4 regions of the Dactylosporangium sp. McL0621 genome follow, and region 3 is predicted to be linked to each of the others. Evidence: riboswitches for the same ligand, from Rfam matches in the RefSeq annotation. Region 3 holds a riboswitch; each other region holds the start of a gene.

Region 1 (7,005 bases), 4.0 Mb from region 3:
TTCGGCGAGGCGGGCTTCGGCTCGGCCTCGGTGATCTCCGGCCTGGAGAGCATCACGTCCCGCTTCGAGAACTTCCTCGGCTCGGGCCTGACGAGCGACAACGAGATCAACGACGCCAGCGCGTGATCGGCCCCTCTCGGGGTGGTGTGACGGCGCTCACGGCGCCGGTCGGCAGACTCGCCGACCGGCGCCGCGTCGTGTTCGGGCTCACGCCGCCCGTCGCCACCCCACTGACCGGCCACAACGTGCCGTTCTGTCGTTTGTCAAGCATTTTCGGGACCGGAAATCGGCGGCGGTCCGGCCGGAATCGTCGCAGACTGGGACGCCATGAGCCTCGACGACGACTGGCACTACCTGCCCACCCGGACCCGGGCCGGCGCGCTGCAGCGCGGACTGGGCCGGGGCGCGGTGCGGGCCAGACGGGACCCGGCCGCGCCGGAGCTCGTGTACGCCTGCATCCGCCGCGACCATCGCTGGCTGCCCCTCGACGACCGCGGCGTCTACCTCGCCCGCCTGGTCCGCGACCTGGAGCTGCCGACCGGCCCGATCGTCGCCCGGCTCTTCGCCGCCGACGACGAGACCGGGGAGTTCACGCACGTCCTGCGGGTCGCCGAGGCGCTGGGCCGCGCCGGGTCCGACGGGATGGTCGAGAGCCTGCGACGGTACATCCAGATCGGCCCCTACTGGCGCGAGGCCCTCGGCACCGTCGCCGCCGCGTGGCCCGCGAACTGGTGGGACGACCTGCTGCCGGTCGCCGCCGACCGCCTCGCCAGCGCCGGGCGCCCCCTGCACCTGCCGGCCGCCGCCCCCTGGGGCGACTGGGCCGCGCGGGACGAGCGCATCCACGCCGCCGTGGCGCACGGCCCCGAGCCGCTGACCGGCCTCGGCGAGCTGCTCAGCGCCGCCGACGAGACCGGGTGCCTCGTGGAGCCGTCCGTCGACTCGCTGAAGACCGCCCGGCACGCCGCGGCCGACCCGTCCTCGGCGCGGTACTGGAGCGCCCTGTGCGTCCTGGCCGACCGGGGCGACGAGTCCGACGGCCCCGCCCTGCTGGCCGGCCTCGACTGGCTCGACCGGCGCGACGACGACCTGTGCGGCTACGACCGCCTCGCCGACGGCCTCGCCCGCGTCGGCGGCGACGCCGCCCGCCAGGCCCTGCCGCGCATCCGCTCGCTGTGGTTCAGCCCGCACTCGTACGAGCGCGCCGCCTACCTGCGGGCCCGCCTGGAGCTGGAGCCGGACGCGTGCGCGGGCGCCCTGACCGAGGGCCTGTGGGACTGCGAGGCCGGCGTCCGGCTCATCGCGGTGCGCCGCGTCCCGCTCGACGAGAAACTCGAGCGCCGCCTGGCCTACCTGCGCGACGACCCGATCGAGACGCCCGAGGTCCGCGCGGCCGCGGCCGAGCGGCTCCTGCTGGAATCCCTGGTGTAGCGGCCTGTCGCCTGGGTGACACATCGGCGCAAGTGCGTGCCAAGTCCACGCCAAGTGCCGTCCCGCATCCTTGCTTCAGCACCACTTGAAGGGGCCCGGTTCCGGGTCCTCGCACCGCCTAACTCGAGACAGCTCTCGATATCCATATATATGAGCCGGCCCCGCGACACCCTCCCCCTCGTGTCGCGGGGCTCTCGTACGCCCGCCGACCGCGCCGTGCCGCAGGTCGCCTGGATGCGCCGGGTCAGCCGGTCGGCGAAGCCGGGGTCGCCGACCACGCGCTGCCGGAACTCGTCGACCTGGGCCTGCGTGAGGTCCGCTCCTGGTTGGTGCCGCCGTCCGGGGACCTGCCGCACGCGGCGACCCCCCGGCGTGAGGACCAGGGCGGCCAGGGCGACCAGGGCCCGCACCCCGTTGGCCGCGGCCCAGTCCACGACCGGCCCCGGCTCCTCGGCCCGCCACAGCCACATCGCCCGGGTGCCCGGCGGCGCGACCGAGCTCTCCGGGGCCCGCGGCGGCAGCCGCAGCGGCGTGGCGGCGATCAGGGCGACCGCCGCGAGGAGCACGCACAGTACGATCTGGGCGGCCGAGTCCAACGCGCGCCGCATGCCCGTCCCATCGGCCGGCGGACCCGGATCGTGAGGGTCACACCGCGCCACGTTGACGCGCCGGTTGCCGGTGGGACACGATGGCGGGCGAGCGGTCTGCGGAGGAACCCGGTGCGAGTCCGGGACGGTCCCGCCACTGTGACCGGGGAGTCGCCCCTCAGCTCGGACCACGGCCGGCAACGGCTGGAAGGTCGGGGGGCGGCGGCGATCCGGCAGTCAGGAGACTCCGGGCCGCCGACGCAACAGCCGCCTCGCGGGCGCGGACCCGCCGAAGGGAAGAGTGCCCGTGACCTCGCCGTACCCGTTCTCGGCCGTCGTCGGCCTGCCCGACCTGCGCCTCGCGCTGCTGCTCACGGCGGTCTCACCGGCCATCGGCGGGGTGCTCGTCCGGGGCGAGAAGGGCACCGCCAAGTCCACCGTCGTGCGGGCCCTCGCCGCGCTGCTGCCCGAGGTCGGGGTGGTCGCCGGCTGCCGCTTCGCCTGCGACCCGGACGCGCCCGACCCCGAGTGCCCCGACGGCCCGCACACGCCCGGGGCCGGGGCCGAGCGCCGCCGCTCCGCCCTCGTCGAGCTGCCCGTCGGCGCGACCGAGGACCGCGTGGTCGGCACCCTCGACCTGCAGCGCGCCCTCGGCGACGGGGTCAAGGCCTACGAGCCGGGCCTGCTGGCCGCCGCGCACCGCGGGGTCCTCTACGTCGACGAGGTCAACCTGCTCCCCGACCACCTGGTCGACCTGCTCCTCGACGCCGCCGCCATGGGCCGCGCGCACGTCGAGCGCGACGGCGTCTCGGTCAAGCACGCGGCCCGCTTCCTGCTCGTGGGCACCATGAACCCCGAGGAGGGCGAGCCGCGCCCGCAGCTCGTGGACCGCTTCGGGCTCGTCGTCGGGGTCACGGCGCCCCAGGAGGCCGCGCCGCGGGCCGAGGTCGTGCGGCGGCGGCTGGCGTACGAGGCCGACCCGGCCGGGTTCGCCGGGCGCTACGTGGCCGAGGACGCCGCGCTCGCCGAGCGGATCGTCGGCGCCCGGGCCCGGATCGGGGCGGTGGCGCTGCCGGACGCGGAGCTCGACCGGATCGCGCGGATCTGCCTGGCGTACCGCGTCGACGGCCTCCGGGCCGACATCGTGGTCGCGCGGACGGCGGTCGCGCTCGCGGCCTGGCACGGGCGGACGGTGGTCACGACGGACGACGTGCGCGACGCGGCCCGGCTGGCGCTGCCGCACCGGCGCCGGCGCGATCCGCTCGACCCGCCGGGGGCCGACCGGGATCGCCTGGAAGAGGTGCTCGAGCAGGAGACCGGGCCGGACGACGACCCGCCGGGCGGCCCCCCGCCACCGCCGGACGACGACCCGGTTCCGCCGGGCCCGACCGACATTTCGGAAACGTCGGAATCGCCCGACCCCGGCGGGCCGCCCCCGCCGCCCGTCGCGCCCGAGCAGCGGCCGCCGGTCGAGCCGGCCGATGGCTCCGTTACCGACAAATCCGACTCGCTGCGTGACTCCGAACTATCGGATATTCCGGATTCGACGGACCTGCCGGATTCGGCCGGGGTCGCGGCGCCCGGGCAGCTCGCGTTCGCCGGGCTGCCGTACAAGCCGAAGCTGCTCAGCATCGCGGGCCGCGCGAACCGCCAGGCCGGCGCCCACGCGGGCCGGCGCTCGCCCGCCCTGTCGCGGCACGGGCGCGTGGTGCGCTCCCGCGCCCCGATCGGCGGGAAGGTCACGAGCATCCACGTGCCCGACACGATCCGGGCCGCCGCGATGCGCGGTTCGACCCGCGCCGAGGCCCGCGACGTGCGCGAGGCGGTCAAGGTCGGCCGCGAGGCGAACCTGGTGCTGTTCGTCGTCGACGCGTCCGGCTCGATGGCCGCCCGGCAGCGGATGAGCGTCGTGAAGACCGCGATCCTGTCGCTGCTGCGCGACGCGTACCAGCGCCGGGACAAGGTCGGCCTGGTCTCCTTCCGCGGCCACGACGCCACCCTGGTGCTCGAGCCGACCGCGAGCCACGAGGTCGGCGTGGTCCGCCTGGCCGAGCTGCGCACCGGGGGCCGCACGCCGCTGGCCGCCGGACTGCGCCAGGCCGCCCGCGTGCTGCACGGCGAGCGCCGCCGCGACGCCCGCCGCCGCCCGCTGCTCGTGGTCGTCACCGACGGGCGCTCGACCAGCGGGCCCGATCCGCTCGGGGCGGTACCGCTGCTGGCCGGCGTTCCCGCCGTGGTGGTCGACTGCGAGAGCGGCCCGATCCGCCTGAACCTCGCGCGGCGCCTCGCCGCCGCGCTGGAGGCGACCTGCATTCCACTGTCGAGCCTGGGAGCCTGAGAAGATGCCGCAGGGCAAGGTCGAGAACGTTCCCGACGACGGGCTCACCACCCGCCAGCGCCGTACCAAGCCTGTGCTCGCCGTGCACACCGGGCCGGGCAAGGGCAAGTCCACCGCCGCGTTCGGCATGGCGCTGCGCGCGTGGAGCGCCGGCTGGCCCATCGCCGTGTTCCAGTTCGTGAAGAGTCCGAAGTGGAAGGTCGGCGAGGAGGCCGCCCTGCGCGCGCTCGGCGAGACCGGCAAGGGCGGCTCCGTCCAGTGGCACAAGATGGGCGAGGGCTGGTCGTGGATCCAGCGGCCCGGCGCCGAGCGCGACCACGCCGCCGAGGCCGCCGAGGGCTGGGCCCAGATCAAGCGCGACCTGGCCGCCGAGGCGTACCGCTTCTACGTGCTCGACGAGTTCACGTACCCGATCAAGTGGGGCTGGGTCGACGTCGCCGACGTCGTCGAGACGCTGCGCGAGCGGCCCGGCAACCAGCACGTCGTGGTCACCGGCCGCGACGCCCACCCCGACCTGGTCGAGCTCGCCGACCTGGTCACCGAGATGACGAAGGTCAAGCACCCGATGGACGCCGGGCGAAAAGGCCAGCAGGGCATCGAGTGGTAGCACGGATCGTCATCGCCGCACCCGCCTCCGGCCACGGCAAGACCACCGTCGCGACCGGCCTGCTGGCCGCGTTCGCCGCGCGCGGGCGCCGGGTGGCGCCGTTCAAGGTGGGGCCGGACTACATCGACCCCGGCTACCACGCCCTCGCCGCCGGCCGCCCGGGCCGCAACCTCGACCCGGTCCTGGTCGGCGAGGACCTCGTCGCGCCGCTGTTCGCGCACGGCTCGGCCGGCACCGACCTGGCCGTCGTCGAGGGCGTCATGGGCCTCTACGACGGCCGCACCGGCGCCGGCGAGTTCGGCTCCACCGCGCACGTGGCCCGGCTGCTGGCCGCCCCGGTCGTCCTCGTCGTCGACACGACCGCGCAGGCCCGCTCGGTGGCCGCGCTCGTCCACGGCTTCCGCTCGTTCGGCGACGGCATCCACATCGCCGGCGCGATCCTCAACCGCGTCGGCTCGGACCGCCACGAGCAGATCCTCCGCGACGCCTGCGCCGAGGTCGGTACCCCGGTGCTGGGCGTCCTGCGCCGCCACGCCGCCGTCGCCGCCCCGTCGCGCCACCTCGGCCTGGTGCCGGTGGTCGAGCGCTCCGCGGAGGCGGCCGCCTCGGTCGCCGCCCTCGCCGAGCTCGTCGCGGCGAGCGTGGACCTCGACGCGGTGCTGGCCGTGGCCCGCTCCGCCCCGCCGCTGACCGTGGCGGCGTGGAGCCCGGCGGTGGCCGAGCCCGTCCCCGGCGCGCCGGTCGTCGCCGTCGCCGGCGGCCCCGCGTTCTCGTTCGGCTACGCCGAGACCGTCGAGCTGCTCGCCGAGGCCGGCGCCACGGTCGCCCCGGTGGACCCGCTGCACGACCCGGCGCTGCCCGACGGCACCCGCGCGCTCGTGGTGGGCGGCGGTTTCCCCGAGGTGTACGCCGAGCAGCTCTCCGCCAACGAGCCCCTCCGCCGCGCGGTGGCGGGCCTGGCCGCGGCCGGGGGCGCCATCGCGGCCGAGTGCGCCGGGCTGCTCTGGCTGAGCCGCACCCTCGACGGCCGCCCGATGTGCGGGGTCCTCGACGCCGAGGCGGCCATGACCCCGTCGCTGACCCTGGGCTACCGCGACGCCGTGGCGCTGTCGGACAGCGTGCTCGCCCCGGCCGGCACGCGGGTGACCGGCCACGAGTTCCACCGCACGCGGGTCACCCCGGCGACGGGAACGGCCCCGGCCTGGGCGTGGCGCGAGGGCCGCGACGGCTTCGTGTCCGGCCGCGTGCACGCCTCCTACCTGCACCTGCACTGGGCCGGAAACCCGGCGTTCGCCCACCGCCTGGTGGCGTCGTGCGTCTAGTCGCCGGCCTCGGCGCCCGCCCGTCGGCCGACCCCGCCGCGGTCGTGGCGCTCCTGCGCGAGTCGGTGTCCACAGTGGACGTCGTGTCGTTGTCCACCGTGGACAGCCGGCGCGATCTGGCGGAGGCGGTGGCGGCCGAGTTCGGCTGGGCGGTGGTGTCCTACCCGCCCGAGGCGCTGCGGGCGGTGGACGTCCCGTCGCCGTCGGCCCGGGTCGCCGCCGCGATCGGCAGCCCCAGCGTCGCCGAGGCGGCCGCCCTGCTCGCGGCGGCCACGCCGGACGGCGCGGCCGTGCTCGTGTCCGCCAAGCGCTCCTCGCCCGACGCCACCGTCGCCGTCGCCGCGCCCGCCCCCGACGTCGTCGTGGTGGGCATCGGCGCCGGCGGTGAGGTGAGCGCGAAGGGCCTGGCGGCGCTCGCGGAGGCCGAGGTCGTCCTCGGCGGGCCGCGCCAGCTCGAGCTGCTGCCGTCCTCGGCCGCCGAGCGGATCGCGTGGCCGTCGCCGCTCGTGCCCGCCCTGCCGCGCCTGCTCGCCGAGCAGCACGGCCGGCGCGTGTGCGTGCTCGCCAGCGGCGACCCGATGTACCACGGCATCGGCACCACCCTGGTGCGGCTGCTCGGGGCGGCCCACGTCACCGCGCTCCCCCACCCGTCGTCGGCGTCGCTGGCCTGCGCCCGGCTCGGCTGGGCGGTCGAGGACACCGAGGTCGTCCGCGACGTGG
Region 2 (7,005 bases), 2.9 Mb from region 3:
TTCCCGAGCGTGCTGCGGGACGTCGACGCCGATCCGGCGAAGTTCCGCGGCGGTACGGTCGCGGCGCTCGAGCGGCTCCGGGCGGTCGTCCTGCGCACCAGCCGCGGCGATCCCGTGCTGATCGTCGAGGCGCACCTGGCCGACACGGCCACCGCCGGCGACATCCTCGCGCACCTGTCGTACATGCACTACGAGCGCGACGACCTCGCGTACGGCGACGGCCTGCTCCTGGACTGGCTGGCGGCCCAGCTCGAGGGCGTACCACCGGGGACACTGCGCATCGGGTACGCCCACCAGATGGTGTTCGCCGGCGAGTCCCTGACGCACGAGATCATGCACGACGGGCAGCGGCGCGACGGCGCGGTGGAGACGCTCCTGCGCGGTCTCGCCGCCCAGACGTCGGGCCTCGGCGGGCAGGTCGGCGTCCGGCTGCCGGGCCCGCTCAACATCGAGGGCCGCACGTACGTGGCGAACAGCCGCTACGCGACCGTCGTGGCCGGCTGGAGCCCCAGCGTGCAGAACGCGCTGATCTTCGTGGCCCTCACCGTCGTCGCCGCGTTCGGCGTGCTGCGGGGCGCCCGATCGCTGGCCTTCCACGCCCTCGAACACGACCTGAGCGCGCCCATGACGACGATCGAGGAGGCCCGCGAGCAGCACGCGCGGCTCGCCGCCGACCTCGGCGAGATCCAGCTGGACCTGAGCTTCGGCGTCGAGGCGTACCTCGACAGCGTGCTCATGCCCGACTCGCGCATGGACTCGTTCCGGACCTCCTACCACGAGGTGGTCGGCATCGAGGCCGCCGTCGCCAACACCTCACAGATCGTCGAGCGCCTGCGCGCGGTCATCCAGACGCGCAGCTCGGTCCTGGCCGAGGCGAGCCGCGAACGCGAGGAGCGCCGCGACCGGGTGCTGACCGGCCTGCTGGCCTCGGTGTCGCTGCTCGCGATCCCGTTGACGCTGCTGCTGGCCTTCTTCGGCGTGAGCAGCAGCGACGTCGGCCCCGACCGGTCCATGCTGGACCTCGGGTACTACTGGCCGGCCTACGCGCTGGCCTGGGTCCCGATCGGCGTGATCGTCCTGGTCGGCGTCGTGCTGCGGCGCCGGCTGCGCGAGGCCCGCCCGCGCATGCGCGGCCTGGACCGTTAGGGGCTGTATCGAAGTGGGGGTCGGTGCGAGGCGAGGCTCAGGCGTCGGCTGGGGCCGCGCCGGGCGCGCCCCGATACCGGGGTTGTATCGGGGTGTGACCGCTACGGTTCCCGGCGGCGTCTGAGTCCGCCGCAGCCCGGCCATCCACTTCGATACAGCCCTAGGCGCTCAGTTCGCCGGGCAGGCCCGCGGTGCGCAGCGTGAGCACGTCGGTCGTGGCGCGCAGCGCGGCCAGCACCGCGGGGTCGGCCGCCGCGAACACGGTCGCGTAGTCGCACTCCCCGGCCGCCGCGTCGATCGCGAACGCGAGCCGCGGCCCGTCGAGGGAGAACCGGGCGTCGACGCCGGCCTTGTTCCCGCGCGGGTCCTGCCGATGCCACCGCCCATTGAGGTGTACCGCGACGAGCCCGTGCAGCACGAACGTCTCCCCGCCCGCGGCGAGGCGCTGGTAGCACAGCCCGGCCGGCACCCCCTCGGCCCGCAGCAGCGCGGCGAGCAGATGCGACTTGGCGTAACACAGCCCGACCCGGTGCTCGAGCACCTCGGCGGCGCCGACCGTGACCCGCGGGTCCTCGGCGTCGAACGAGTGCCGCACCTCGTCGCGCACGAACTCGTACGCCGCCCGCGCGAACTCCACGTCGCCGGCCCGCCCGGCGCGCAGCCGAGCCGCGGCCGCCCGCACGGCGGGATGGTCGGCCTGCACCACCTCGTCGGCGGCGAGGAACTCGGCACCCCTGTCACCCAACGCCACGGTGGAGACGATACCGCCGGTGACATGCGCGCCGACCCGCAGTTCCCGGCCCGCGAGAGCATCGTGCGCGTGCCCGGCCCGACCTCGGCCCGGTGCAGAACGTCGCCGCGCGCCTGCCGGCCACCCCGGAGCGGGGCGGCTGGACCGGACCGTCCGTCGGCGAGCACGACGGGGAGGTGCGCGCGGCGCTGCAATGACCTACCCTGGGCAGCGGCCCTGTTGCCGTCGATGGCCCGCGTGCGCCGCGAAGCACGCCCCAATGGTGAGCACCGCCATTCGCGTCCGGACCCCGTCCGAGCTGCGCTCCTCCCGCCGCCCCCGCGCCCATCGCTGCTGGGGACACCTCCTCGCCGCCCCGCTGTGGCCCATGCACGGCGTCAACCTCGGCACCCTCCTGCGCACCTGCGACGCCGTCGGGGCCTGTCTCGTCGTCCCGCGGTACCCCTGGATCGACGAGGCCCTCGCCCGCGGCAACACGCTGCGCCGACCCGCGTGCGTCCACCGCATCGGCGATCCGCTGCGGTGGCTCGCCGCCGAGCGCGCGGGCGGGAGTCGCGTCGTGGGCGTCGAGCTCGCCGAGGAGGCCGTGCGCCTCGCCGACCTGCCCGCCGCGCGCCGGCGCACCGTGATGGTGCTCGGCCACGAGTCGACGGGCATCCCGCCCGAGGCCCTCGACCTGCTCGACGGGGCGGTGGAGATTCCGATGGTGGGCAGCGGCGTGAGCCTGAACGTCGCCGTGGCCGGATCCCTCGTGTTGTACAAACTCGCCGGGCTGCTCTGATGCGGCCCGCTCAGCCCGCCGGAGGGGCCCCGAGGACCTCGCGTAGCTTCGCGGCGAACTCCTCCGGCTTGCCGGCGTAGCCGAACTCGCCGCCCAGGAAGCCGCCGTGGTGGCTCGGGAACACGGTGGCCGGCCCGCCCAGGAGGGCGGCCATCGCCTCGGCGGTGCGCGCGGTGTACGTCTGCGCCGACTCCTCGCCCACGCCGATCACGATGCGGGCCGCGGACGAGTTCAGGGCCGCGACGTCGGGGCGGTAGTCGGTGACCGCCCACGAGTGCCGCGACAGCAGCGGGTCGTCGCGGGTGCCGTCGTCGGTGGTGGACAGGCCGAACATCGCCGGGTCCGGGGCCGGCTGCGCGAAGTACTCCTCCGTGAACTCGCCCCGCCACGAGGTCATGGCGATGAACGCGGCCATGCCCGGGCCGCTGCCGCCGGTCTCGTAGGCGTCGTTGAACGCGGCCCGCGCCCGGTCCGCGCCGGCCGCGTCGGGCAGGATCGGGTTGATCGGCGGCTCGTGCGCGACGAGCGTGGCGACGTCGTCCGGGTGGGCGCTCACCCACTCCAGCGCGGTCACCGCGCCGCCGCTGCTGGCGAACACGTCGACCGGGCCGGCGCCGAGGTGGACGGCGAGCCGGTGCAGGTCGGCGGCCTGCTGCTGCGGCGTGTTGTCGGTCCCGCCGTCGGTGCGGGCGCTGCGGCCCAGGCCGCGCGGGTCGTACGTGACGACGGTGCGGTCCGGGAAGTGCGCGGCGAGCGCGCCGAACCCGTCCGCGGTCATCGGCTGGCCGATCATGAACAGCGGCGGCCGCCCGTCCGCCGGCGGCAGCGGGCCGGTGACGTCGTAGACCAGGTCGGCGCCGGGTACGGCGAGCGTGTGCGTCTGTGTCTGCGTCATGCGCCGAGCCTATTGCCTCCTGGTAGCGTGCGGGCCGGCATGAACTGAAGCGAGGTGCCCCGCCGGCGACGGCGGGGAGAATCGGGAAGCCGGTGAGAATCCGGCACGGGCCCGCCGCGGTGACCGGGGAGCCGCCGCCCACACGTGCACGCGTAGCCACTGGCCCGGAAGGGCTGGGAAGGCGGGCGGAGGGGCGACGATCCGGGAGTCCGAAGACCGGCCTCGCGACCGACGGCCCCGGCCTGTCCCGGGGTGTGAGCGCAGCGGGAGCCTGCCTTGACGCATGACCTGTACGACATCATCAACCGCCGCCGCGACGTGCGCGCCGAGTTCACCGGCGCGCCGGTGCCCGGCGAGACGCTGGACCGGATCCTGACCGCCGCCCACGCGGCGCCGAGCGTCGGGCTGACGCAGCCGTGGGACTTCATCGTCGTCCGCGACCGCGCGCTGCGCGAGGCGTTCCACGCGCACGTGTCCCGTGAGCGCGACGTGTTCGCCGCGACCCTGGACGCCGAGGCGGCCGCGCGGTTCGCCCGCATCAAGATCGACGGGGTGCTGGAGTCCACGCTCTCGGTCGTGGTCACCTACGACGCGGAGCGCGGCGGCCCCGCGGTGCTGGGCCGCCACGCGATCGCCGACGCCGGGCTGTACTCGGTGTGCCTGGCGATCCAGAACCTCTGGCTCGCGGCCACCGCCGAGGGCCTCGGCCTGGGCTGGGTCTCCTTCTACCGCGAGGAGTTCCTGCGCGGCCTGCTCGGCATCCCGGCCGGCGTACGGCCCGTGGCGTGGCTCTGCCTGGGCCCGGTGAGCCGGCGCCACGACGTGCCCGACCTGGAGCGCCACGGTTGGCGCCGGCGCTCCCCGCTGCACCAGGTCCGGCACGAGGACCGCTGGTAGGGCTCAGACCGGGCGCCAGTCGGGGACCTCGTCCGTCGTCGCGCCGTCCGGCGACCACACCGGCGTGTGCTCGGCGACGCCGGCGGTGCCGGTCAGGTCGGTCAGGTCGGTGCCGTCGACGTCGATGACGCAGATGTCGGTGTCGCCGCGCGGCACCGTAGCCGCCCGTGACGCGCCCAATACCGGGCAAGTCGGCGCCGGCGCCGAAACCCGACAGGGCCGGCGGGACGGCGCGCGCGGCCGGGCCCTGCCATGCTGCCCGCATGCCGAACGTGACCACGCCGGAACAGGTGACCGAGCCGGACGAGCCGAAACCGGTGCGCCCGCGCCGCCGGCGGTGGCGGCGGCGCCTCGCGGTCCTCGCCGTCGTGCTCGTCGTGGTGGGCCTGGCCCCGACGGTGTGGATCCGCGCGGCGTCCGCCGGGCGCCTCGTCGGGGTCGAGCAGGCCCCGGCGGCCGACGTGGCAATCGTCTTCGGCGCCCAGGTCGCGCCCGGCGGCCAGGACCCGATGACGTTCCTGCGCAACCGGCTCGACAAGGCCGCCGCCCTGGTCGCCGCGGGCAAGGTCAAGGCCCTGCTCATCTCCGGCGACGCGCACGGCGGCTCGGGCAACGAGGTCCGGGTGATGGGCGACTACCTCGCCCGGCACGGCGTCGAGCCGTCCCGCGTCGTCGTCGACCCCTACGGCCTGGACACGTACGACACCTGCCGCCGCGCCCGCGACGTCTACGGCGTGACCCGGGCGCTCCTGGTGAGCCAGGACATCCATCTGTACCGTGCGGTGACGCTCTGCCGCCGCGTCGGCATCGACGCCTGGGGCGTGCCGTCCGGGTGCGACGGCTGCCGGACGATCACGATCTGGAAGAACCAGGCCCGCGACGTCGCCGCCGCGTGGAAGGCCGCCTCGGACGCGGTGCGCGGCCGCCCGCCCGCGGTCCAGTCGCCGCCGGACTCGTCCCTGCGCGACGCGGTCGCCGCCCACACGCCGTGACGGCGGGCCCTAGGGGCTGTATCGAAGTGGATGGCCGGGCTGCGGCGGACTCAGACGCCGCCTGGAACCACCCCGGTCACACCCCGATACAACCCCGGGATCGGGGCGCGCCCGGCGCGGCCCCAGCCGACGCCTGAGCCTCGCCTCGCTCCGACCCCACTTCGATACAGCCCCTAGCGGTCGCTCGGCTCGACGACCACCTTCAGGCCCCGGCGGGCGTTGGCGACCACGAACGCCTCGGCGACCGAGGTCAGCGGGTAGCGGTGGCTCACGAGGTTGCGCACGTCCGCGCGGCCCGCGGCGACCAGGGCGAGCGCCCGCGGGTACACCTCCTTCATCCGCCGCACCATCGCGAACGTCAGGCCCTTGCGCCGGGCGGCCGCGGCCGGGAACGACGACGTGTCGGTGCTCGGGATGCCGCCCAGCACGACCCGGCCGCCGGGGCGCACGACGGTGACGGCGGCCTCGATGGCGGCGTCGGTGCCGGCGATCTCGAAGGCCACGTCCGCGCCGCGGCCGCCGGTGAAGGCGGCCAGCTCGTCGGCGGACGCGGTGGCGTCGAGCACGGTGTCGGCGCCGTAGGCCCGGGCGGCCGCGCGGCGGTGCGGGAGCGGGTCGGTCGCGAGCACCCGGGCGGCGCCGGCGGCCCGGGCCACCTGGATCAGCAGCAGGCCGATCGGGCCGCAGCCCAGGATCGCGACGTCGGCGCCGAGGGGCACGTGGCCCAGGTCGACCGCGTGCACGGCCACGCCCAGGGGCTCCAGCATGGCGCCGTCGGCTTCGGTGAGGTCCTCGGGCAGCGGGTACAGGCGGTCGGTGGGCCACACGAGCCACCGCTGCAGTCCGCCGTCGCGCAGACCGTGCCCGGCGAAGACGATGTCGCGGCAGAGGTTGGGGTGCCCGGCCCGGCACAGGTCGCAGCGGTGGCACGGGATCGCCGGGTCGATCGCGACCCGCACGCCGTCCAGCGCGCCGCCGCGGACCACCCCGGCCATCTCGTGGCCGCCGACGATCGGGTGCGCGATGCGGGCGTCGCCGATGCCGCCCTCGGCGTACCAGTGCAGGTCCGACCCGCACAGCCCGACCGCGGTCACCTCGACGAGGCTCTCGCCCGGGCCGGGCTCGGGCGTGGGCTCCTCGGCCAGGCGGACGTCGCCGGCGGCGTGCAAGCGCGCGGTGAGATTCACACCGCCACTCTAGGCAGCGGGACGACCAGCGGCGTACCCGTCGCCGGGTCCGGCACCACGAGCGCCTCGAGCCCGAAGACGGACGACAGCAGCCCGGGCGTGAACACGGCGGCCGGTTCGCCCTGGGCCACGATCCGGCCGTCGCGCATCGCGACCACGTGGCCGGCGTAGCAGGCGGCGAGGTTCAGGTCGGCGGCGCCATCCCGACGACCGCGGCGTCACGGCGCGCCAGAAGTGGACGGGGATCGATGGCTCTTGGAAGCGTGGAGTGGTGAACCTCGATCACCACGAAGGGGATGAAAGGTGAGTAATCCACTACCCGGCCTCGCTCCACACGTCCTGCTCGTCTTCCTGCT
Region 3 (7,005 bases):
GCGCACGAGGCCCTGACGCTCCAGGAAGGCGACCGCCTTGGAGACCGACGCCGGGCTGACCTGGAGGCGCGCGACGAGCCCGGCCGCGGTGAGGCTGCCCGCGTCGGTGGTGTAGAGGCAGGTCAGGACCCGGGCCATCATCCGGGGCAGGCCCGACTGCATCAGCAACGTCGTGAACCGCTCCTCGTAGTCGCGCACGGCCCCGGCGTCGCGGCCGCGGGGCGGTGCCGGCCGCGGACCCCGCGGCGCCGTCGGCCGGCGCCGGTGGGCGCGCTGCTCGGTGGCCCGGTGGGCCGGCTCGGCGCGGTAGGCGGTGGGGCCGCCGTTGCGCATCACCTCGCGCGTGATCGTCGACGTGGGCCGGTCGAGGCGCCGGGCGATCTCCGCGTAGGCGAGCCCCTCGGCCACGCCCAGCGCGATCTGCTGCCGGTCCTGCTGGCTGAGCCGCACCGCGGTCTCCCTCCGCCTCGTCACCGTGCGCGAGCTTAGCGTTCACCGGCCACTCAACGCAACGAACGTTGCGTTGATTACTCAGCTGTCGCAATGAAATAGTGGGCCTGAGCTGGCGTTATGTTGAATCATCGTTGCCCATTCAATGAACGCAACGTAGCGTTTCCGTCGTCAGAAACCACGAGGACGGGGACGGCGGACATGAGCACCGAGCAGCACTACCGGACGGCCGAACAACTCCTGCGCCGCCCGGCGTACCCCGGCGAGCTCGTCGCCGGCGACAAGATCAGGCCGCAGTGGGTCGACGGCGGGTTCTGGTACACCGCGAACGGCCGGTTCCTGCGCGTCGACCCGGCCGCGGGCACCCGCGAGCCCTGCTTCGACCACGACCGGCTCGCCGCCGCCCTGGCCGCCGCGGCCGGTCAGCCGGTCGACCCGGAGGCGCTGCCGTTCGCGGCGATCGTGCCCGCCGGCGACGCCGTGGAGTTCTTCGCGCTCGGCGAGTACTGGCGCTGCGACCTGGACGGCTACGCCTGCGAGCGGGCCACGTTCATGCCGCCGGGCAACCCCCTCGAGGTGCCGTCGCCCGACGGGACGGTCGCGGTGTCGCGGCGCGGGCACGACCTGTGGGCCCGCGCCCGCGCCGACGGCCGCGAGTGGGCGCTGACCACCGACGGCGAGGCCCACTACGGGTACGGCAGCGGCCCCGAATGCACCGGCAACGCCACGCTGCTGCGCAAGATCGGCCTGCCGCACCTGCCGCCGGCGATCGCCTGGTCGCCGGACTCGAGCCGGGTGCTGGCCCACCGCACCGACGAGCGCCACGTGCGCGAGACCCACCTCGTCGAGGCCCGGCCGGCCGACGGCGGGCCGCCGCGCACGCATCCGCAGCGGTACGCCTACCCCGGCGACGAGCACCTCCCGCTCGCCGAGCTCGTGGTGCTGGACGTCGCGACCGGCACCGTGGTCCGCGCGCAGACCGAGCCGCTGCTCATGCCGCAGCTGTCACCCATCATGACCAAGTGGGCCTGGTGGGCCGCGGACGGTTCGGCCGTGTACTTCCTCGGCCAGGCCCGCGACCGCCACACCCTCGCGCTGCACCGCCTGGACCCGGCCACCGGCGCCGTCACCACCGTGCTCAGCGAGGCCGGCGACACCCGGGTGGAGCCCAACCAGTGGGCCTACGAGCCGCCGATCGTACGCGTGCTGGCCGACGAGGTGCTGTGGTACTCCCAGCGTGACGGCTCCGGCCACCTGTACCGCTACGACCGGCACACCGGCGCGCCGCTGGGCCGGGTCACCTCCGGGCCCTGGTCGGTGCGGCAGATCCTGCACGTCGACGAGGCGGAGCGCACGGTGTACTTCACCGCCGCCGGCCTCGTCGAGGCCGACCCGTACCGGCGCACGGTGTGCCGGGCCGGCCTGGACGGCACCGGCTTCGCCCGGCTGACCGACGACGAGCTCGACCACGTCGTGACGCTGCCCGGGCACCGGGGGTACTTCGTCGACAGTGCGTCCACAGTGGACACCGCGCCGGTGACCACCGTCCGCGACTGGACCGGGCGCGTGCTGGTCGAGCTCGAGCGGGCCGACATCACCCGGCTCCGGGCCACCGGCTGGACCCCGGCCGAGCGCTTCCGCGTCAAGGCGGCCGACGGCGTGACGGACGTCTACGGGGTGCTGTACCGCCCGCACGGCTTCGACCCCGCGCGCCGCTACCCGGTCGTGGACAGCCTCTACCCGGGCCCGCAGGTCGGCCGGGTCGAGCCCGGCTTCGACCCCGGCGGCATGGGCCTGGACGCCGAGCCCCTCGCCGCGCTCGGGTTCGTGGTCGTCGCGCTCGACGGGCGCGGCACGCCGGGGCGCGGCAAGGCCTTCCACGACGCCTCCTACGGCCGCCTCGGCGACGCCGGGGGCCTGGCCGACCACGTCGCCGCGCTGCGACAGCTCGCCGCGGACCGGCCGTGGATGGACCTCGACCGGGTCGGCGCGTTCGGGCACTCCGGCGGCGGGTTCGCCGCGGCGCGGGCGATGCTGGACTTCCCCGCGGTGTACCGGGCCGGCGTCGCCCTGGCCGGCTCGCACGACGCCCGCTGCTTCAACGCGGGCTTCGTGGAGTCCTACGACGGCGCGGACGACCCGGACGCCTGGGCCCGGACGTCCAATGTGGACCTCGCCGACCGGCTGGCCGGCCCGCTGCTGCTCGTCCACGGCGAGCTCGACGACCAGGTCCACCCGGACCACACGCTGCGCCTGGCCGACCGGCTCATCGCCGCGGACAAGGACTTCGAGCTGCTCATCGTGCCCGGGGCCGAGCACACGTTCCTGGACTGCCTCGCGTACGTGCGCAAGCGCTGCTGGGACTTCCTGGTGCGCGAGCTGATGGGCACCCCGCCGCCCGCGTACCGCCCCGCCGCCATCCCGGTCGGCCCGGAGATGCTCGCCGAGATGTTCGCCTGAGCCACGACACGCCGACACGACATCTGGTGTTTCCAATTCTCCGGCAGCCCTATATATAGTGATGACCGCAGCTGGTTCGGCCGCCCGCCCAGGGCGGCCGAGGCAAGAGGGAACCCGGTGCGAGTCCGGGACTGCCCCGCAGCGGTCAGTGGGAACGATCGCCGTCATGTGCACTGGGCCCGATCAGGCCTGGGAAGCGACGGTCAGTAGGCATGCGCTCGGCGCCCACGAGTCCGAAGACCTGCCAGCGCGCCGCGCACCGCCCGGTGCGCGGCGGTCGAAGGCCGCGCGGGACGGCCGACGCCACGAGCCGGACCCTGGCCGCATGCCGCCGCAGGGGTCCCGGCGGCGTCCCCGCGCGCTCCTTCGGCCCTCCGACCTGAGGCGAGAAAGGGCACGCGGATGCAGGTAAGCAAGCGCAACGGCGACACCGAGGCCGTTGACGTGAACAAGATCGTGCGCGCGGTCGAGCGGTGGGCCGGCGACCTGGACGAGGTCGACCCGCTGCGCGTCGCGACCCGCACGATCAGCGGGCTGTACGACGGGGCGAGCACCGCCGAGCTGGACAAGCTGTCGATCCAGACGGCGGCGGAGCTCATCGGGGAGGAGCCGCAGTACTCGCGGCTGGCCGCGCGGCTGCTGGCCGCGTACGTGGACAAGGAGGTGCGCGGCCAGGGCGTCGCGAGCTTCAGCCAGTCGATCCGCTACGGCCACCAGCTCGGCCTGATCGGCGACGACACCGCCGCGTTCGTCGCCGCGAACGCGCGCAAGCTCGACGACGCCGTCGACCTCGACGGGGACCTGCGGTTCGAGTACTTCGGCCTGCGCACGGTCGCCGACCGCTACCTGCTGCGCCACCCCGAGGCCCGCCTGGTCGTGGAGACGCCGCAGTACTGGCTGCTGCGCGTGGCCTGCGGCCTGTCGCAGACCCCGGGCGAGGCGATCGGGTTCTACCGCCTCATGTCCTCCCTGGCCTACCTCCCGAGCTCGCCGACCCTGTTCAACTCCGGCACGCGGCACACGCAGATGTCGTCGTGCTTCCTCGTCGACTCGCCCCGGGACGAGCTCGACTCCATCTACGAGCGCTACCACCAGGTCGCGCGGCTGTCGAAGTTCTCCGGCGGCATCGGGATCTCGTGGTCGCGCGTGCGCGGGCGGGGCGCGCTCATCCGCGGTACCAACGGGCTATCCAACGGCATCGTGCCCTTTCTCAAGACGCTGGACGCGGGTGTCGCCGCGGTGAACCAGGGCGGGCGGCGCAAGGGCGCGGCGTGCGTGTATCTGGAGCCGTGGCACCCGGACGTCGAGGAGTTCCTGGAGCTGCGGGACAACACCGGCGAGGACGCCCGCCGCACCCACAACCTCAACCTCGCCAACTGGGTGCCGGACGAGTTCATGCGCCGCGTCGAGGCCGACGGCGACTGGTCGCTGATCGACCCCACCGACGCCCCCGAGCTGCCGGACCTCCACGGCGAGGCGTTCGACGCGGCCTACCGCGCGGCCGAGAAGAAGGCGGTGCGCACCGTCAAGGCCCGCGATCTCTACGGCCGCATGATGCGCACCCTCGCCCAGACCGGCAACGGCTGGATGACGTTCAAGGACCGCGCCAACGCCCTGTCCAACCAGACCGGTGGCCCGCGCAACACCATCCACCTGTCGAACCTGTGCACCGAGATCCTCGAGGTCAGCAGCGACGACGAGACCGCCGTGTGCAACCTCGGCTCGATCAACCTCGGCGCGCACGTGACCGGTGCGGGCGTCGACTGGGAGCGACTGCGGGAGACGGTCCGCACCGCCGTGGTCTTCCTCGATCGCGTCATCGACATCAACTACTACCCTTCGCGGCAGGCGGGGGCGTCCAACCCGCGGTGGCGGCCGGTCGGCCTCGGCCTGATGGGCCTGCAGGACGCCTTCTTCGCGCTGAAACTACCGTTCGACTCGGCGGCCGCGCGGGCGTTGTCCACAGCGGTGCAGCAGGAAATTCTGCTCACCGCACTGGAGACGTCGGCGGAACTGGCCGCGCGGTTCGGCCCGCACCCGGCGTACGCCGAGACCAGAGCGGCCGCGGGCGTGCTGCACCCGGACCTGTGGGGCGTTACCACGGATGACGAGCGCTGGGCCGCGCTGCGCACACAGATCGCGGAAAACGGCCTGCGCAACTCGCTGCTCGTGGCGATCGCGCCCACCGCGACCATCGCCTCGATCGCCGGCTGCTACGAGTGCATCGAGCCCCAGGTGTCCAACCTGTTCAAGCGCGAGACGATGTCGGGCGAGTTCCTGCAGATCAACTCCTACCTGGTGCGCGAGCTCAAGACCCGCGGCCTCTGGACGCCGGAGGTCCGCGAGCAGATCAAGCGCGCCGAGGGCTCGGTGCAGGGCATCGGCGAGCTGCCGGCCGACGTCCGCGACCTGTACCGCACCGCGTGGGAGCTGCCGCAGCGCGCCCTGATCGACCTGGCCGCCGCGCGGGCGCCGTACATCGACCAGTCGCAGTCGCTGAACCTGTTCATGAGCGCGCCCACGATCGGCAAGCTCTCCTCGATGTACCTGCACGCCTGGAAGTCCGGCCTGAAGACCACCTACTACCTGCGCTCCCGCCCGGCGACGCGCATCCAGCAGGCGACGGTCCCGCTCATCGCGGTGGCCTGCTCCCTGGAGAGCCCCGAGTCGTGCGAGGCCTGCCAGTGAGCGGTCCGGAGCGCAGCGGAGGGGCCGCTCACCAGAGGCTCAGCCTTCTCGCGCCGGTACCGGAGCCTGCGGAGGTGCCGGCGCGCCTGTTGGACCCCGGCCTGGACCTGACCCTGCGGCCCATGCGGTACCCGCGCTTCTTCGACCGGTACAAGGACGCCATCAAGAACACGTGGACCGTCGAGGAGGTGGACCTGCACAGCGACCGCCCGGACCTGGACCGGCTGACCCCGGCCGAGCGGCACCTGGTCTCGCGGCTGGTCGCCTTCTTCGCCACCGGCGACACGATCGTCGCGAACAACCTCGTGCTGAACCTGTACCAGCACGTGAACTCGCCGGAGGGGCGGCTGTACCTCTCGCGCCAGCTGTTCGAGGAGGCCGTGCACGTCCAGTTCTACCTGAACCTGCTCGACACCTACGTGCCCGACGAGGCCGAGCGCGTCGCGGCCTTCGCGGCCGTGGACAACATCCCGTCGATCGCGCGCAAGGCGGCATTCTGCTTCAAGTGGATCGACTCCGTCTTCGCGCTGCGCTCGCTGCGGACCCGCGACGACCGGCGCGCCTTCCTGCTCAACGTCATCTGCTTCGCCGCGTGCATCGAGGGCCTGTTCTTCTACGGCGCCTTCGCGTACGTGTACTACCTGCGCTCGCGCGGCCTGCTGCACGGCCTCGCCTCGGGCACCAACTGGGTGTTCCGCGACGAGTCGATGCACATGGCGTTCGCCTTCGACGTCGTGGACACCGTCCGCGCCGAGGAGCCGGACCTGTTCGACGACACGATGGCCGCGCAGGTGCGCGACATGCTGGCCGAGGCGGTCGAGTGCGAGGTCCAGTTCGCCGCGGACCTGCTCGAGCAGGGCGTCTCGGGCCTGTCCCTGACGGACATGCGCGAGTACCTGCAGCACGTGGCCGACCGCCGCCTGGCGACGCTGGGCATCGAGCCGCTGTACGGCAGCCGCAACCCGTTCGCGTTCATGGAGCTGCAGGACGTGCAGGAGCTGTCCAACTTCTTCGAACGCCGGGTCTCGGCCTACCAGCACGGCGTGACGGGCACGGTGACCTTCGACGACGACTTCTGACCCCGCGAGCGCCGGTGGTGGCGTGTCTTCCTAAAGCTGACCGCCGGCCTCCGGCCCGCCCACCGCGACGCCGAGATCGATGCTCGCCGAGTCCCGCCCCAGCAGGATGCGGCTGAGGTCGCGGGCGTGGATCGGCGGCAGGTATCCACCGACACACCGAACACGTTCCGGGTGAACGCCGGCGTCAGTACCGCAACGCCGTCACCAGGTCCGTCAGCGCCCGAGCTCGCCGCGGCACCCCGCCGAACACCGCCGCGACGAGGGCGACGCCCGGCTGAGCACGCAGCCGGGCCCGCGCCGCGCTCCCGCGTCATGGGCCGGCGGCACT
Region 4 (7,005 bases), 3.9 Mb from region 3:
TCGGCGTCGTGCGGCCGGTCGTCCAGGCCCAGGTCGTGGTCGAGCTTGGCCGCCTGGATCAGCGTCCAGATCTGGGCCCGGATCGCCGGCAGCTTGGCCGGGTCGAGCGCGGCGATCGTGGCGTGCTCGTCGAGCAGCTGCTCCAGGCGGGCGATGTCACCGTACGAGTCGGCGCGGGCCATCGGCGGCACCAGGTGGTCCACGAGCGTGGCGTGCGCGCGGCGCTTGGCCTGGGTGCCCTCGCCCGGGTCGTTGACGAGGAACGGGTAGATGAGCGGCAGGTTGCCCAGGGCCGCGTCCGCGCCGCAGCCGGCCGACATCCCGACCGTCTTGCCCGGCAGCCACTCGAGGTTGCCGTGCTTGCCGACGTGCACGACCGCGTGGGCGCCGAACTCGTCGGCCAGCCACCGGTACGCGGCCAGGTAGTGGTGCGAGGGCGGCAGGTCGGGGTCGTGGTAGATGGCGACCGGGTTCTCGCCGAAGCCGCGCGGCGGCTGCACCATCACCACCACGTTGCCCCGCCGCAGCGCCGCGAGCACGATGGCGCCGTCGGACGGGTCGACGAACAGCTCGCCGGGCGCCGGGCCCCAGTGCCGCTCCATCCCGGCCCGGAGGCCCTCGTCCAGGCCGTTGAAGAACGAGACATAGGCCGAAGCCGGAATGCGGACCGGGTTGCCCTGCAGCTGCTCCTCGGTGAGCCAGTTGACGTCCTGCCCACCGGCCGCGATGAGCTCGTGGATGAGCGCGTCGCCGTCGGACGGGAAGCCCTCCCCGAGGTCGTACCCGCGCTCCCGCAGCGCCGCGAGCAGCCGCACCACGCTGGCGGGCGTGTCGAGGCCGACGGCGTTGCCGATCCGGGAGTGCTTCGTCGGGTACGCGCTGAGCATCACGACGATCCGCTTGTCCGCGTTGGCCAGGTGCCGCAGCCGCGCGTGGGCCGCGGCGATCCCGGCCACCCGCCCCGCCCGCTCCGGGTCGGCGACGTAGACGGTCAGGCCGTCCTCGTCGACCTCCTTGAACGAGAACGGCACCGTGATGAGCCGCCCGTCGAACTCCGGGATGGCGACCTGGGTCGCGGTGTCCAGCGGCGACAGCCCGTCGTCGTTGCCGTCCCACGTCTCGCGGCTGCTGGTCAGGCACAGCCCCTGCAGGATCGGCACGTCGAGCGCGGCGAGCGCGCCGACGTCCCAGGCCTCGTCCTCGCCGCCGGCCTGGGCGTCGGCCGGGCGGGTGCCGCCGGCCGCGAGCACGGTCACGACGAGCGCGTCGGCCCGGCGCAGGGTGTCGAGCAGCTCGGGCGGGGCGGTGCGCAGCGAGGCGGCGAAGACCGGCAGCGGGCGGGCCCCCTCGGCCTCCAGCGCGGTGCACAGGCCCTCGACGAACGCGGTGTTGCCGGCGACGTGGTGGGCCCGGTAGTAGATGACGGCCACGGTCGGCCCGTCGACCGGCGCGGCCGTGCGCTCCAGCACGCCCCACACGGGCGTCTCGACCGGGGCGGCGAAGCCGTGGCCGGTGAGCAGGACCGTGTCGGAGAGGAAGCGGTGCAGCTCGGCGAGGTTGGCCGGGCCGCCGAAGGCCAGGTAGGCGTGGGCCTGCGCGGCGAGGCCGGCCGGCACCGTGGAGTGGCTCATGAGCTCGGCGTCGGGGGCCTGCTCGCCGCCGAGGATCACCACCGGGAGCCCGGTGGCGAGCAGCGTGTCGAGGCCGTCCTGCCAGTCGCGGTACGCCCCCAGGAACCGCACCACGATCAGCTCGGCGCCCGCGGCCAGCCCGGGCAGGTCGTCCACGGTGGTCCGCGAAGGGTTGGCCAGGCGCCACCCGGCGCCGCTGGCCCGCGCGCTGAGCAGGTCGGTGTCGGACGTCGACAGCAGCAGGATCACGCCGGTCCTCCCTCGGGGTCCGCGCCCCAAGACGGTGGGTTGGGTCCGGCGACGGAAAGTATCCTGGCTCCCGGATCGTCTCCGGTCACAGTGGCGGGACCGTCCCGGACTCGCACCGGGTTCCTCCCACATCGCCGTTGTACAGCGCCGCCAACTCTTCAGGACGAGCCTGGGCGCCGTCAAGCGCAGGTAGTATCCGCCCCGTGCAGGCTCCCAGCGGACGCGACGCCCCCGACCGGTGCCCCGGCGCCGTGCAGGTCCACGCGGCCGCCGACGGCGGGCTGGCGCGCGTCCGGCTGCCCGGCGGGCGGATCACCGGGGCCCAGCTCGCGGTCCTGGGCGCCGCCGCGGCCGAACTCGGCGACCCCGCCCTGGAGCTCACCTCCCGCGGGAACGTGCAGGTCAGGGCGCTGCGGCCGGGTGCCGAGCACGAGCTGGCGGCCCGCCTGACCGACGCCGGCCTGCTGCCCTCGGCCACCCACGAGCGGGTCCGCAACATCGTCGCCAGCCCGCTGGGCGCCGCGGTCCGCCCGCTGGTCGCCGAGTTCGACGCGCTGCTGTGCGCCACGCCCGCCCTCGCGGGGCTGCCGGGCCGGTTCCTGGCCACGATCGATGACGGCCGCGGCGACGTGACGCCGCTGCTCGGCGACGTGGGCCGGCACGGTTCCCGGTTGGTTCTGGCGGGTGTACCCACTGAGCTTCACGGCGGCCCCGAGCTGCTCGTCCGCGCCGCGGAGGCCTTCCTGGCCGAGCGGGCCGCGCAGGGCGCCAACGCGTGGCGGCTCGCCGAGCTGGCCGACGGCCCGGCCCGGGTGGCCGCGCGGCTCGGCACCGGGCTCGCGTCCGTCCGGCTCGCGCGCTCGGACGCGCCCGAGCCCGGGATCCACGGCTCGTCCGCGGTGCTCGTCGTGCCGCTCGGGCTGCTCACCGCGGCCCAGTCGGCGGCGCTCGCGGCCGCGGCGGAAGAGATCATCGTCACCCCGTGGCGGACCGTCGTGGTCCCGGCTCCGGCGATGCCCGACGCTGTGGCGTCCGGACTCGTCGCCGACCCCGCCTCGCCGTGGGCCGGGGTGACCGCGTGCGCCGGCCGGCCGGGCTGCGCCAAGGCGCTCGCCGACGTCCGCGCGGACGCCCGGGCCGCGGTGGCCGCGGGCACGCACGAGCCGGCGCACTGGGTCGGATGCGAGCGCCGGTGCGGCGCGCCGAAGGGAAGGCACGTGGAGATGCTGGCGACGGGCGCGGGCTACCGCCGGAGCGTGACCGGGTGAGTAACTACATCCGCGACGGGGCCGAGATCTACCGGCGCTCGTTCGCCACCATCCGGGCCGAGGCCGACCTGTCCGGGCTGCCGGACGACGTGGCCCGGGTCACGGTCCGCATGATCCACGCCTGCGGCATGGTCGACCTGCCCGCCGACGTCGGCTACTCCCCCGGCGTCGTCGCGGCCGCGCGCGCCGCCCTGCGCTCGGGCGCGCCGATCCTCTGCGACGCCGAGATGGTCGCGTCGGGGGTGACCCGCGCGCGGCTGCCCCGGGACAACGAGGTCGTGTGCACGCTGCGCGATCCGGCGGTACCGCCGCTGGCTCTAGAATTGGCCAACACGCGCAGCGCGGCCGCGCTCGAGCTGTGGCGGGGCCGCATCGACGGCGCCGTGGTGGCCGTCGGCAACGCCCCCACCGCCCTGTTCCGGCTGCTGGAGCTGGTCGCCGAGGGGGCCGGCACGCCCGCCGCGGTGATCGGCATCCCGGTCGGGTTCATCGGCGCCGCCGAGTCAAAGGCGGCGCTGGCTGCGTCCGGCCTCGAGCACCTGGTGGTGCACGGCCGCCGGGGCGGCAGCGCGATGACGGCCGCCGCCGTCAACGCGATCGCGAGCGAATTGGAATGAGTGACGCAGCATGAGCGAGGAAAGTGGGCGGCTGTACGGCGTAGGTCTCGGGCCCGGGGACCCCGAGCTGATGACGGTGAAGGCGGCCCGGCTGATCGCCGCGGCGCCCGTCGTCGCCTACCACAGCGCCCGCCACGGCCGCAGCATCGCCCGCGCGATCGCCGCGCCGTACCTGCGCCCGGAGCAGGTCGAGGAGGCCCTCGTCTACCCGGTGACGACCGAGGACACGCCCGACTACCGGGGCGTCATCGAGGAGCACTACGACGCGTGGGCGGCGCGGCTGGCCGCACACCTCGACGCGGGCCGGGACGTGGTCGTGCTCTGCGAGGGCGACCCGCTGTTCTACGGCTCCTACATGCACATGCACAAGCGACTGCGGCAGCGGTACCCCACCGAGGTCGTCCCGGGCGTGACGTCCGTGGCCGCCGCCTCGGCGGTGCTGGGCCGCCCGCTCGTCGAGCGCGACGAGGTGCTCACCGTGCTGCCGGGCACCCTGCCCGAGGAGGTGCTCGCCGAGCGCCTCGCCGCCACCGACTCGGCGGCGGTGCTGAAGCTGGGCCGCACGTTCGGCAAGGTGCGGGACGCGCTCGAGCGGGCGGGCCGGCTCGACGACGCCTGGTACGTCGAGCGCGCCACCACCGCCGGCGAGCGCGCCGCCCCGCTGGCCGGGGTCGACCCGGGCTCGGTGCCGTACTTCTCCATCGCCCTGCTGCCCTCCCGCGTGCACGACGAGACCGCCGCGGCCCTGGCCGAGCGGCCCGCGCCGGCGCCCGTGGGCGAGGTGGTCGTGGTCGGCCTCGGCCCGGGCGGCCGCGACTGGCTCACGCCCGAGGCCCAGGCCGCGCTCGCCGCCGCCGACGACCTCGTGGGCTACGGCCCGTACCTGGCCCGCGTCCCCGGCAACCCGCGCCAGCGCCGGCACGCCTCCGACAACCGCGTCGAGGCCGAGCGCGCCGAGTTCGCGCTGGCCCTGGCCAGGGAGGGCCGCCGCGTCGCGGTCGTCTCCTCCGGCGACCCGGGTGTGTTCGCGATGGCCGCCGCGGTGCTGGAGGTCGCGGCCGAGCCGCGCTGGAAGGACGTGCCGGTCCGCGTCCTGCCGGGCCTGACCGCGGCCCAGGCCGTGGCGAGCCGCGCGGGCGCCCCGCTGGGCCACGACTTCTGCGTGCTGTCGCTGTCGGACCGCCTCAAGCCGTGGGACGTCATCGCGTCCCGCCTCGGGGCCGCGGCGCGCGCGGACCTCGTCATCGCCGTGTACAACCCCGGCTCGAAGTCCCGCACCTGGCAGGTCGAGGCGGCGAAGACCCTCCTGCTGGCCCACCGCGCGGCCGACACCCCGGTGGTGATCGGGCGCGACGTGGGCGGCCCGGAGGAGTCGGTGCGCGTGGTGCGCCTGGCCGAGCTGGACCCGTCCGAGGTGGACATGCGCACGCTGCTCATCATCGGCTCGTCCCAGACGCGAGTCCGCGACCGCGAGGACGGCGGCGCTCCGGTGGTGTGGACCCCGCGCCGCTACCCCGCCTGACGCGCGGTCGCCTGATCACGGCGGCGCTCCCGCGGCGCGGACGCGGCGCCGCTACCCCGCCTGACGCGCGGCCGCTTGATTCACGGCGGCGCTCCCGCGGCGCGGACGCGGCGCCGCTACCCCGCCTGACGCGCGGCCGCTTGATTCACGGCGGCGCTCCCGCGGCGCGGACGCGGCGCCGCTACCCCGCCTGACGCGCGGTCGCCTGATCACGGCGGCGCTCCCGCGGCGCGGACGCGGCGCCGCTACCCCGCCTGACGCGCGGCCGCTTGATCACGGCGGCGCTCCCGCGGCGCGGACGCGGCGCCGCTACCCCGCCGGAGGACTCGCACCAGCGCGACGGCGGCGAAGGCGGCCGCCAGCGCGGCCCCGGTCCAGGCCAGGGCCGGGTAGCCGGCGCTCGCGGCGAGAGGTCCGGACAGCCCGCCACCGGTCATGGCGGCCGCCCCCATGCCGACCTCGCCCCAGCCCTCGAGCCGGGGGCGCGCGGGCCCCGGCACGCCGTCGACGAGCAGGGTGCTGCCCGCGACGAGGCAGAGGTTCCAGCCCGCGCCGAGCAGGAACAGTCCCGCGACGAGCGCCCCGGCGCCGACCCCCACGCAGGCCAGGACCAGCACGCCGGCCCCGAGCAGCGCGGTGCGGGCGGCCCCGCCCGCGGCCACCAGGCGCGTGGACACCACCGACGGGGCGAACATGCCGGCGATGTGGGCGCTGACCACCAGGCCGATCATGGTGCGGGACGCGCCCGCGTGCGCCAGGTGCACCGGCGCGAACGTCATCACCCCGACCATGACGAGGTTCGCGAAGGTGAGGATCGCGAGCCCGGCCCGGCTCGGCGGCCCGGTCGGCGCCGGCGGCCGCGCGGTCGTGGGCTCGGTAGCGGTCATGGGCTCGGTAGCGGTCGCCGGCGCGGTAGCGGTCGCCGGCGCGGTAGCGGTCGCCGCCGCCCGCCCCCGCACCGGCAGGTAGCAGGCGGCGGCGAGGACGAAGCCGGCGGCGGCCCCGAAGTACGGGTCGGCGAACCCGAGCAGCAGCGGCCCGGCGACCGCGCCCGCGGCCGTCGCGGTGAGCACGGCGGTCATCGTGCCCGCGAGCTCGGCCGCCGCGTACCGGGTCAGGGTCACCGCCGTGTTCCCGGCCCCGGACAGCAGCGTGCCGGCGAGCACGAGCGGCAGGCTGCCGAGGTGCCCCGCGACGATCACGACCGCACAGCCGCCGGCTGCGGTCAGGGCCCCGGCCGCGAGCGCCCGGGGCCGGCCGGCGCGCCGGGTGAGCGCGGACAGGGCGAGCGCGGCGAGGGCCGCCCCGGCGACGAGCGCGGCCTGCGGCAGGCCGGCCGCCGCGGGTCCGCCGCCGACGCGCTCGGCGAGCAGGGCACCGGCGGCGCCGGCGAGGGACTGCGCGAAGCCGCCGACCGCGGCGGCCATCCACAACCAGGTCATGCCGGTAAACCGTAGGCAGATCGGGACTGCCGGCCCATGGCCGGCGCAGGCCGGTACCCGCGAAAGACCTTGCGCTCGTACCGTGATCGGCATGGCCACTTCACGATCGTTCGAACCGGACGCGGTCGACTGGCGGCTGCTCGCCGAACTGCAGGCCGACGCGCGGCTGTCCTTCAACGAGCTTTCCCGGCGGGTGCACCTGTCGCCGCCCGCCGTGGCCGAGCGCGTGCGGCGGATGCGGGAGGCGGGCGTCATCGCGGGCTACCGCGCGACGGT

Evidence for each region. Region 3 has a riboswitch for cobalamin ahead of ACPPVO_RS32195 (ribonucleoside-diphosphate reductase subunit alpha). Riboswitches for the same ligand answer to the same signal wherever they lie in the genome.
Region 1: linked by a shared signal. The riboswitch ahead of ACPPVO_RS13315 (VWA domain-containing protein) and the one ahead of ACPPVO_RS32195 (ribonucleoside-diphosphate reductase subunit alpha) in region 3 are both predicted to bind cobalamin.
Region 2: linked by a shared signal. The riboswitch ahead of bluB (5,6-dimethylbenzimidazole synthase) and the one ahead of ACPPVO_RS32195 (ribonucleoside-diphosphate reductase subunit alpha) in region 3 are both predicted to bind cobalamin.
Region 4: linked by a shared signal. The riboswitch ahead of cobN (cobaltochelatase subunit CobN) and the one ahead of ACPPVO_RS32195 (ribonucleoside-diphosphate reductase subunit alpha) in region 3 are both predicted to bind cobalamin.

What each region holds. Positions count from the first base shown of each region.
Region 1 is NZ_CP188259.1:2,838,422-2,845,426, reverse strand. It holds gene ACPPVO_RS13330 (hypothetical protein) at 1-126, shown strand, start outside; gene ACPPVO_RS13325 (hypothetical protein) at 328-1,431, shown strand; gene ACPPVO_RS13320 (hypothetical protein) at 1,804-2,073, shown strand; cobalamin riboswitch at 2,142-2,265, shown strand; gene ACPPVO_RS13315 (VWA domain-containing protein) at 2,326-4,356, shown strand; gene cobO (cob(I)yrinic acid a,c-diamide adenosyltransferase) at 4,361-4,963, shown strand; gene ACPPVO_RS13305 (cobyrinate a,c-diamide synthase) at 4,957-6,285, shown strand; gene cbiE (precorrin-6y C5,15-methyltransferase (decarboxylating) subunit CbiE) at 6,276-7,005, shown strand, end outside.
Region 2 is NZ_CP188259.1:9,666,009-9,673,013, reverse strand. It holds gene ACPPVO_RS45870 (hypothetical protein) at 1-1,146, shown strand, start outside; gene ACPPVO_RS45865 (transglutaminase-like domain-containing protein) at 1,307-1,897, opposite strand; gene ACPPVO_RS45860 (TrmH family RNA methyltransferase) at 2,157-2,678, shown strand; gene ACPPVO_RS45855 (alpha/beta fold hydrolase) at 2,689-3,573, opposite strand; cobalamin riboswitch at 3,609-3,812, shown strand; gene bluB (5,6-dimethylbenzimidazole synthase) at 3,850-4,470, shown strand; gene ACPPVO_RS45845 (hypothetical protein) at 4,474-4,626, opposite strand; gene ACPPVO_RS45840 (SanA/YdcF family protein) at 4,734-5,462, shown strand; gene ACPPVO_RS45835 (zinc-binding dehydrogenase) at 5,636-6,649, opposite strand; gene ACPPVO_RS45830 (hypothetical protein) at 6,646-6,807, opposite strand; gene ACPPVO_RS45825 (cation:proton antiporter) at 6,953-7,005, shown strand, end outside.
Region 3 is NZ_CP188259.1:6,814,645-6,821,649, forward strand. It holds gene ACPPVO_RS32185 (helix-turn-helix domain-containing protein) at 1-474, opposite strand, end outside; gene ACPPVO_RS32190 (DPP IV N-terminal domain-containing protein) at 652-2,910, shown strand; cobalamin riboswitch at 2,966-3,173, shown strand; gene ACPPVO_RS32195 (ribonucleoside-diphosphate reductase subunit alpha) at 3,313-5,598, shown strand; gene ACPPVO_RS32200 (ribonucleotide-diphosphate reductase subunit beta) at 5,673-6,677, shown strand.
Region 4 is NZ_CP188259.1:2,876,002-2,883,006, reverse strand. It holds gene cobN (cobaltochelatase subunit CobN) at 1-1,880, opposite strand, end outside; cobalamin riboswitch at 1,917-2,050, opposite strand; gene ACPPVO_RS13495 (precorrin-3B synthase) at 2,084-3,148, shown strand; gene ACPPVO_RS13490 (precorrin-8X methylmutase) at 3,145-3,765, shown strand; gene ACPPVO_RS13485 (precorrin-2 C(20)-methyltransferase) at 3,776-5,287, shown strand; gene ACPPVO_RS13480 (MFS transporter) at 5,533-6,729, opposite strand; gene ACPPVO_RS13475 (Lrp/AsnC family transcriptional regulator) at 6,821-7,005, shown strand, end outside.